Regions from separate parts of the Psychrobacillus sp. FSL H8-0510 genome, predicted to be linked through region 1. Evidence: riboswitches for the same ligand, from Rfam matches in the RefSeq annotation. Region 1 holds a riboswitch; each other region holds the start of a gene.
The links. A riboswitch is a leader RNA that binds a small molecule or an ion and turns the genes downstream of it on or off. The one in region 1 is predicted to bind cobalamin.
Positions count from the first base shown of each region.

Region 2: linked by a shared signal. The riboswitch ahead of MHI40_RS17865 (hypothetical protein) and the one ahead of MHI40_RS01110 (ribonucleoside-diphosphate reductase subunit alpha) in region 1 are both predicted to bind cobalamin.
Region 3: linked by a shared signal. The riboswitch ahead of MHI40_RS18985 (hypothetical protein) and the one ahead of MHI40_RS01110 (ribonucleoside-diphosphate reductase subunit alpha) in region 1 are both predicted to bind cobalamin.

Region 1 covers NZ_JBBOYZ010000001.1:213,318-216,738, forward strand. The annotation lists gene MHI40_RS01100 (undecaprenyl-diphosphate phosphatase) at 1-363, shown strand, start outside; gene MHI40_RS01105 (general stress protein) at 696-1,133, shown strand; cobalamin riboswitch at 1,310-1,487, shown strand; gene MHI40_RS01110 (ribonucleoside-diphosphate reductase subunit alpha) at 1,681-3,421, shown strand, end outside.
Region 2 covers NZ_JBBOYZ010000001.1:3,519,680-3,523,100, forward strand. The annotation lists gene MHI40_RS17860 (ABC transporter substrate-binding protein) at 188-1,132, opposite strand; gene MHI40_RS17865 (hypothetical protein) at 1,137-1,676, opposite strand; cobalamin riboswitch at 1,846-2,033, opposite strand; gene MHI40_RS17870 (VanZ family protein) at 2,127-2,594, shown strand; gene MHI40_RS17875 (nucleotide pyrophosphohydrolase) at 2,602-2,928, opposite strand; gene MHI40_RS17880 (hypothetical protein) at 2,930-3,253, opposite strand; gene MHI40_RS17885 (methyltransferase domain-containing protein) at 3,273-3,421, opposite strand, start outside.
Region 3 covers NZ_JBBOYZ010000001.1:3,719,828-3,723,248, reverse strand. The annotation lists gene MHI40_RS18995 (translation factor GTPase family protein) at 1-834, opposite strand, end outside; gene MHI40_RS18990 (hypothetical protein) at 933-1,109, shown strand; gene MHI40_RS18985 (hypothetical protein) at 1,147-1,374, opposite strand; cobalamin riboswitch at 1,595-1,783, opposite strand; gene MHI40_RS18980 (serine hydrolase) at 1,960-2,760, shown strand; gene MHI40_RS18975 (FAD-binding dehydrogenase) at 2,837-3,421, opposite strand, start outside.

The sequences.
Region 1 (3,421 bases):
GCACAAGCTTTCAAAGTAGGTTTAGTACAATGTCTTTCGTTATGGCCGGGGTTCTCACGTTCAGGTGCTACCATTTCTGGTGGTGTATTATTCGGGATGAATCATAAAACAGCAGCAGACTTCACATTCATCATGGCTGTTCCGATTATGGCTGGAGCAAGTTTGATATCTGTTTTGAAAAACTGGGAAGATATTGATATGAACCACTTGAGTTTTTATATAGTAGGATTTATTAGTGCATTTGTTTTTGCACTTATTTCTATTAAGTTCTTCTTGAAATTAATCTCACGCGTTAAATTAATGCCGTTCGCAATTTATCGCATTATTTTAGCAGTGGTTCTTGCAGTTATCGTATTTCTTTAAATAAGTTGGCGAATTTTGTTAAGTAGTTCGTGGAGTAGGACTAAAACTATAGGGAAAAAGCATTGCCTCTGGCAGTGCTTTTTTTGAGTGGATTTGGTATGGACTACTTAGTGAAATAAGAAAAGCACGTCTCTCTTTAAAAGAAAGAATTTGTTAAGGAAAAAGGATGAATATTGGATAATGATTGTCCCTACTACTGGTTATTTATTTTGAAATAAAAGATTGTGAACGTGTTCACTTAAATTATATAGGGATTGAAGCTTTAAGGTGTCTAGAAGAACTAAAGATCGGGTAAAGAATACATAGGAAAAGCAATCAGGAGGTAATTTTTAATGAAGAATCATATTGTTGGCGTATACGAAAATGAACAACAAGCAGCTGAAGTTGTGGAAGATTTAAAAGCGAAGGGCTATACAACCGAAGAAATTTCAGTTATTGCTAAAAATATAAATGAAACATCTGAAATCGCACAGGAATTAAAACCCTCCACAAAGGATGGAGCAATTGTTGGAGCTGTAACTGGAGGAGCAATTGGAATAGCAGGGGTGATAGCAGGGTTATCCACTATATTAATCCCAGGGTTTGGTGCTGTGTTGGCTGCAGGTCCAATTATTACAACAATTGGCGGAGCAGTAGTAGGAGCCAACTCTGGTTCTGGAGGATTAAAACATGCTCTTATGGAAATTGGAGTTCCAGATAATGAAGCTGAACTCTATTCGAATGAAGCACAGGATGGTAAAATCCTGGTATTTCTTCACCCTAAAGAGTGAGGGTCGATTGAGTGGTCAAAAGTAATGTTTGCAAAAATAATATCAAGTGATTTTAGCTAAAAATCGCTGAATCACTTGATGTATTAGTTCCCCTAGAGAATTGACAGCTTGAATTAGGAGTTGCTCAGTTAAACACAATATGTTAGATTATATAAATGAACTAAACACAATATATAGTATGTTAACGATGAAAAGGTACCTTTATGGTTTAAAAGGGAATTCGGTAAAATGCCGAAGCTGTCCCCGCAACTGTAAGTGTGGACGACTGTTGAATAGCCACTGCGAGTGATCGTGGGAAGGACAACAGAAGGATGAAACACGAGCCAGTAGACCTGCCTTTTCATCGGTAAGCAACACTTTCTTCGGGGGTTGAGAGGTGGGAGCGAAGGCCTCTATCTCGAATGATTGATATGTCTTGTTGTATCCTACACTTTTAATTTTGAGCGATGTCTCAGCCGAAGATGGCTGTGTCATCGCTTTTTTTGTTTTGTGGTTTGGAGGGAAGTGCCACATAACTGTAACCGTTTAAAAAATAGGAGGAATTCAAATGACAATCATCTCAAACACAACGAAACAAGAAGTCCTACATAATCTAACAAAAGAATTTGGGGAGGAAAAAATTACTCCTCTTATAAAAACACATGAAAGATGGATGCAAAAACACCCGGAAGGTACAATAGCTGCTTGGTCGAAGTCAATGTCACTAGAAGCATTAAGTTTTCTAGATGAACAAGAAACGTACTGGACCTTTGTAGCAGCAAGAGTTCATTTAGCGCAGGTGTATGAACAAGTAGCTGAGAGAAGAAACACAACTGTGGATGCAGTGTACACAAAGTTTGCTAGTAATGTTCAACTGTTAAGTGATAAAGGCATTTACGATAAACGTCTTAAACAAGCATACTCACTACAAGAACTAGAGCAGCTATCTGAAATCCTCGTACAGGAAAGAGATTATTTATTTACTTATATCGGTCTAAAAACACTATTAGATCGATATGTAGCGAAGGACTTTGATAAAACAATAGTCGAACTGCCTCAGGAACGTTGGCTTATTATTGCAATGACACTGATGAAGGATGAGCAAGAAAATCGTTTAGAGAAAGTAAAAGAATCCTATTGGGCGATGAGCAACCTATATATGACAGTAGCAACACCAACACTATCTAATGCAGGTAAGCCTCATGGACAGCTCTCTAGCTGCTTTATCGATACGGTAGACGATAGCCTTCAAGGAATCTACGATAGCAATACGGACGTTGCAACCCTATCCAAATTTGGCGGGGGTATAGGTGTGTATATGGGCAAAGTGCGTAGCCGTGGATCTTCTATTAGAGGTTTTGTTGGTGCTTCCAGTGGTGTGCTTCCTTGGATTAAACAACTTAATAATACAGCAGTAAGTGTTGATCAGCTTGGGCAACGCCAAGGGGCAGTAGCTGTGTATTTAGATGTTTGGCATAAAGATATATTTACATTTTTAGATTTACGTTTAAATAACGGTGATGAACGACTACGAGCGCACGATATTTTTACTGGTGTATGTTTGCCCGATTTATTCATGGAGAAAGTCGATGCTAGAGAGGAATGGCATTTATTTGACCCTCATGAAGTTCGTCAGCTTAAAGGCTATTCTTTGGAGGACTTTTATGATGAAAAACGTGGCGATGGATCATTCCGCCAAAAGTACGAGGAATGTGTTAGCGATCATCGCTTGTCTCGTGAAACTGTTCCCGCTATCGACTTGATGAAGCGAATTATGCGTTCTCAGCTAGAGACAGGAGTACCGTTTATGTTTTACCGCGATGAAGTCAATCGCAGCAACCCTAACAAGCATGCAGGGATGATTTATAGTAGTAATCTTTGTACGGAAATTTTCCAAAACCAAAGTGCAACTACATTTGAGTCGATTCAAATTGAAGACGATATCATTGTCACTCGTCGTAAACCAGGGGATTTTGTCGTATGTAATCTGTCGTCTATAAACTTAGGGAATGCAGTTCCGGCAGATGTATTAGAAAAGCTTATAAAAATTCAGGTTCGGATGCTCGACAATGTGATTGATCTAAATATGATTCCAGTTCCTCAGGCGGAACGTACAAATTCTAGGTACAGAGGGATTGGGCTTGGGACATTTGGATGGCATCATTTACTGGCACTAAAGAGTATTCGCTGGGAGTCTGATGAAGCGGTTGAGCTTGCGGATTCATTGTATGAAAAAATTGCATACTTAACGATTAAAGCTTCTGCGGAGCTTGCGAAGGAAAAAGGGGCATATCCATTATTTGAAGGGT
Region 2 (3,421 bases), 3.3 Mb from region 1:
AAGCTATTCCCACTGGAGTCTTCGTGGTGGACCTTGCCTTATAAACAGTTCCAATAGAGTAATCAATATCTTACTTTTAATAAGATGAATAAACATCCTTAGGAACATTCATTATTCATAACCGTTTATAAAAATACCTTTGTCGTCAAACTGAAGCCTCATCCTAAATTAGGACGAGGCTTTAAGTTTATTGAAATAATTCTGGATACACTGTTTTAGCAATCAATTCCACTGCTTCACCAATACGAGGCCCTGGTCGAGAAATAACGTCACCATCTACTAAAAAGACTGAATCGTTTTGTACGGCTTGTATTTTGTCCCACCCTGCACGAGATTTAATCTCTCCAGGTGCATCATCTAAATAATTTGCAGTTGTTAAAATAATTTCTGGGTTTTTGACCGTAACATCTTCCTCTGACACACTGATCCAACCTTCTTGATCGCTAAATACATTGTCGACCGATGCTGCTGCTAAAATTTCTTGTTGGAATGTTTTACTACCAGTTGTATAAATATCTGGAGATGGGCTAATTTCATAATATACCTTTTTTAATGGAGTAGCAGATTTTACTCTTTCTTGAACTCCTTGAATAGTATCCTGAATAGAAGAAATAACTTCTTGCCCTTTTTCTTCAATGCCCATTACAGTAGCCAATTGCTCGATATCTCCGTATACATCTTCAAAAGAAGTTGCAGACTCAATTACAAAGACTTTTAATCCGGTATCTTCCAGAAGTTGCAATGCTTCTTCTTGGCCAATTGTATACGCTATTACTACATCTGGGTTCAATTCTGTAATTCTTTCCGCATTAAATGCAACTGAATCAGATACTCGCTCTATTTCGAGTGCTTCTGCAGGATATGTATCATAATCTGTTGCTCCTACAATTTTATCGCCTACACCTAAAGCAAAAAGAATCTCTGTATTGCTCGGTTGAAGAGAAACAATCGTTTCGGGTACTTCTTCGAATGTAATTTCATTTCCTACATCATCAGTTACTGTGTATTCTTTTACTTCTTCTACTACTTCCTCTTGTTTTTCCACAGTTGTCTTCTCTTCCGCAGAACACCCTACAAGCAAGAATGAAAATAGCAGCACCGACAACCAATTAAATAAATAATTTTTCTTCATAGTATTATTCCTCCAGTTGTTTCTTTTTTCTCATTGGATATGATTTACTGACAAATTGAATTTCTTCCACTCCATGATGTTTGTTCACATAAACTGCCATCGCAAACAACACATTTGCTAATAACTGTGCATAGTCAAACAAAATCTCAGGAATTTCTCTTTCTAACGAAACTTTATGAAGAGCTCTAACTGACTTTTTTGCTTCACTTCTACAAACATGTAATTCACAAGCTGCAGTCGTACCCTGTGGTAGTACAAATATATTTACTCTACCTTTTACTTCCTCTACATAGAAATCGTACATATCACTTAGAACTTGTAAATCGTCTTCTGTAATGGCTATCTTCCCTCGAACAGACCCGTTTAAATGGTAAGCCATTGGTGCCAAATACATCAAATCCTCGTAAATCTTTGGTATATCCTTTGTTAAAGAAGCTGCTAGTCCAATACGAGTAGTCAACGAATCTGTACGGATTTCAAAATCTACAGCAGAAGGTGTTTCACGCATAAACGGATAGCAAATATAGCGAATATCTTTTTTCATTACTTCTCCTCCTTTCCTTTTATTGGTGAATTTTCAAGCATATAGTACTTTTTTAGTTAACAGCACAAAAAAAACGCCACCCAAACAAGGGCGGCGTGATACCTATTTAACGATAAAAAAACAGAAAAATAGAAACGTGCCGTACAATCCCTTAACTTCCGAAGAGTATCTATACGTTCAAGAAAAGGCTGGTCTCCTGGCTTATGCATCAATTTACTCTAAGAACCTTCCCATTGACTAGTCAACAGTGGTATTTTTCTTATTTCATCAGCATTTACAGTTGCGGAAACAGCTTCGGATTTTAACCGAATTCCCAAATTAAGCTAACAAGTTAGCACCTTTTCCCTGCGAAAATTATTCACTTACAATTAGTTTACCATAGCCATCTCCCTAGCATGCACAATAATTTTCACGCATGTAAATTCACCGCTTTTGTGCTAATGTCAGTATATGAAAAAACTTATCCCGTTTTTAATATTACTTGTTATTGTATTTTTGGCATCAGGGCAGCCAGCTGAACAGCAATCTATGCAGGATGTCTTAAAAGCATGGCTTCCTAACAAACCATTAGAATCTTTTCTTCGTATTTTTCAAGTTCCATACTGGGGCATTCTCGTTTCTGTGGAAGAGCGTGGCTACTATGCTTTTGTAGAATTTTTGATAAGAAAAGGTACCCATTTTGTTTATTTTGGAATCATTGCTTTAGCCATTTATATTGCGTTACCTCCATTTAAGTATCGTAAAATTACAACAGTTGTGATCACTATGCTTCTTGCTGTTGCCGATGAATTTCGACAATCGTTTACAAGTGGTCGTACAGCTTCTCTTCAAGATGTCTTGTTGGATACAACTGGGGCTATTACTGCGCTATTATTAATGTCATTTTTTCAATGGTTTCAACAAAAAAAAGTTGACTGATAACGAGTCAACTTTTTTCACTTATAAGTACAGTGTTGTCTTCAGGTAATGGATATTTCAAAGCATTTTTCTTCATTTTTTGCTGTGCAGCCTCTATTAAATCAATTCCGAGCACATCAGCAAATTGCAAAAGATAAATAAATACATCTGCCGCTTCGTCAGCAATTGCCTGCTTGTCTTTTTTTATCGCATCCTCTGCAGTAACCCATTGGAAATGCTCTAATAACTCACTTGCTTCTAATGATACTGAAATAGCAAGACTACGAGCATCGTGGTTTCCTCCCCAACCTCGATCGTCCCGGAATCTCTTTATCTCTTCTGTTAACTCTTTCATTTTATTCTCCTATTCTTGCTGTGAATGTGTATTTGTTTTGACTTCTTGCTTCCTCTAATAGATGCATTTCTGATTGTATTAAAGCTTTATATTTGATAGGTAAATGGTCGGCAGCTTCTATTAATTCTTTATAATCTGTTAATGTATATTCTATTTCCCATTTGCCATCTTGAAGATGAGTAGAGTCGATAATTTTTTCCGTTGTAATTTCGAAACCAGCTTTTTCCGCAATTTGTTGAATGTCCTTAGGTGTAAATAACGTTCGAACATTAACTAAACTGTTTTCTACAAAGCACTCATATTGAGCTTGGATGAGTACTGACAAGAAGTGTGGAAGCTGCTCATTAGTCTGAACTCTCGTGTCCCACTCGGCAAAGCATAATACGTTTGTCCATTTTTTGATTTTCTTTAACATACCCAGGAATTCTTCGGGTGATTTTAAGTACCAAGAACAATGAGACAGCACAATATAAATCAAAAGATTTTTCAGGGA
Region 3 (3,421 bases), 3.5 Mb from region 1:
TTGCGTTATTTTTTCAGTTTGTTCATTGTAAGTTACACTGTCGCGTACTTTCAATGTCCCATTCACTAACTTCAAATAGGTAACACGATTCCCACTTTCATCATGTCTTATCTTATACACCTGTGCTGCAAATACATCGTCTGATTTATAGGAAGTAGTGGTTAACGAATCTAGTTTTTCTAGAAATTCGACAATACCTATATCTTTCAATGCTGAACCACTAGCACAAGGAAAGATTTTGTTTTCTTTCACCATTTGTTTAAGCGTTTGTGTCCATAAGTCTTTATCGAATCCACTGTCCATATAAGTTTCTAAGAGAACTTCATCTCGCTCTGCAAGAAATTCAATTAGTTCTTCGTCAAAAGATGTCGTTATATCACACACATTTTCTGATAAGGTGGAGCGAATTTCAGCAAGAACGCTTGTTGGATCCGTGCCTTCATAATCGGTTTTATTGATAAAGAAAAAGGTAGGGACATGGTGTTTTCGCAGTAATTGCCAAACAGTTTCCGTATGTCCTTCAATGCCGTCTACAGCACTAATAATAATGATGGCATAGTCCATCACTTGGATAGCACGTTCCATTTCTGGAGAAAAATCGACGTGTCCCGGAGTATCGATAATATAGTAGGTAGAATTGTTGTAGGTAAAGATTCCTTGATCGGCAAATATAGTAATTCCTCTATTTTTCTCTATAGTATGACTATCAAGAAACGAGTCTTGATGGTCCACTCGTCCTCTATGTCTAATGGTATTTGTATGGTAAAGCAGTTGCTCTGAAAAAGTAGTTTTTCCAGCATCTACATGTGCAAGAATTCCAATAGTTTTGTGCATGTACTCACCTCTGAACTTAATTATAGCAAATTAGGGCGAAAACACCTGTATCAGTGCTATACTAGATAGACTAACAACGTAGAAAGAAGGTACAATTCATGCAATATTCGAAATCGAAAATGGAAGAACTAGTGAAATATAGCCCAGAGTTAAGCAAACGTTTAAAAGAGGTTATGAAGGAGCATGATTTAGAGAAAAGCTTTGCTTTAAAAGCTCTTTATCATTCTGAAGTAAAAGACGGCGGTAAATTTCAAAGAGACTATCAAGACCTATAAAAAAGTGAACCGATTAAAATCGGTTCGCTTTTTTTATTTAATCTTCTTTCATTCCTGAAATCTCACCTTTAATTTGTTTATATGCTTTTTGTAAATTGAGTACATATTTAGTTTTGTCTTGTTCGTGTATTTCTGAGATAGTATCAATTTCTTTTCCAAAGGCTTCAAATATCAAATCCAGTGAAATGGATGAGCTTCCAATATTATTAGTCATTAATACATTTTTAAATCTATTTATATAATCTTCTTTCGTGCCGATAGTCATTTCAACATTCCTTTCTTCAACATAAAAAAGCATCCTCTTTTAAAAGAAGATGCTAGTTGGATATGATTGGTTGTTGTCGAGACGTTTGAAACGTAACAAAATACACACTGAAAAGAGTCAATATCTCCAGTGTTTTCATTGCGCTTTTTCGTACGACAGCAATTTCAAGCATTTGCTTGTTCATAGCTGCACTTAACACCCCCTATCCGCGTAGGTTTTTGGTGTGTACTTGAAATAGGCAGGTCTCCTGGCTCATGGTCATCGCTTTTCTATCCTTCCCATAATGACATACAGTGGATATAGTAGAATTGCTCCCATTTACAGTTGCGGGACAGCGTCGGTTTTTCACCGACTTCCCTTTTAAGTTCATTTACTTTCGTAAACGAACACCTAAGTCTACACATTATTCAATTGTTCTTTTACTATAACATAAAAAATTTAATATTCAGTTGATAGAAAGTTAAAACCGAGCTTTATTGTAAATCTATAAATCTATTTGCTTTTTATAGTTTATAATTAATGTAATATTCAAACAAGTGTTAGTCTATAATAAAATAAATAGATTTTCTATAGGGGGGAAGAATTTTGGAAGAGCTTGTGAGCGAGGTACAAAAACTCGTAGAACAGTCAAAAGGCACTTGGGGAATCGTCTTAGAGGACTTAAATTCAGGGGAGAAATGGGAACATAATGAACAGGAGCTTTTTTATGCGGCAAGTGTCATTAAGGTACCAATCATGGCCTCAGTTTATAGAGCAGTGGATCGAGGAGACTTTTCTTTAATGGACTTAATCATCCTCAATGAAAAAGAGTATGTGGGAGGTTCTGGTGTATTGCAACATTTTACTCCAGGATTATCTCTTCCCCTTCAAGACATCATAATGCTGATGATTATTCAAAGTGATAATACGGCAACTAATCTACTAATCGACCTTGTAGGAGTTGACGATATCCAAAATTCTATGAAGGAAGCAGGAATGGTATATAGTACTTTTTATAACAAGCTCATGTTGAGTAAGTCTAATCCCAAAGGTGCTAATCGGATAGCAGCAGCGGATATAGCTATACTTTTACATAAGATGGCTATGGGAGATTTAGTGAGTGGTAAAGCAAGCCGTCAAATGGTAGAAGTGATGAAGAAACAACAGGTACGTGATTGTTTACCTGAAAGGTTACCGTCTCCATACTCTAATTTTGATTATGGGATGACGCCATGGGAGTTAGCCAATAAGACTGGATGGATTCCTGGAACACGTCACGACGCTGGAATCTTTTATGTAGGGAATCGAAAGTTAATTGCAACGGTTTTATCAAAGGATGAAGATGATTTACTTTCGAAACGAATTCTTGCTCAAATTGGAGAAGAAATATACAAATACTTACGGTAAATTGGTTAAAGACGACATGGATATACAACGCATGTCGTCCGTAACTATTTCAGATTAGGAAACTTCAGTAATCGAGTTAAGTTTGATTTAGGCTACGAACCAAGGCCCTTCCTGCTTCTCTTCCTGTAAAGATACAACCACCTAAAAATGTCCCTTCTAAAGAGCGATACCCATGAACTCCTCCTCCACCAAAGCCAGTTACTTCACCGGCTGCATAAAGCCCAGGGACGGCAAGTCCTTTATTATTTAGTACCCGGCCGTCGAGATCAGTTTGCAATCCACCAAGTGTTTTCCTAGTCACAATATTTAACCGAACAGCAATTAAAGGACCATTTTTAGGATCTAATAATTTATGGGGAGATGCTACACGTATTAATTTATCACCTATATAGTTTCGAGCTCCTCGAAGAGCCGTTACTTGAAGATCTTTTGTAAATTTATTATCCATTTCACGGTCTCTGGCTAGTAGTTGGTTCTCAATATGTTCTAAGTTTAAGAGATTATCGCCAGTAATTTTATTCATCCCATCTACTAGGTCGGATAAATTGTTAGATACTATGAAATCTTCTCCATTTTCCATGAAGGCCTTCACTGGAGCAGTGGGTCCTGGTAAAATTCGCTTCAAAACCTGTTTGATACTTTTCCCCGTTAAATCTGGATT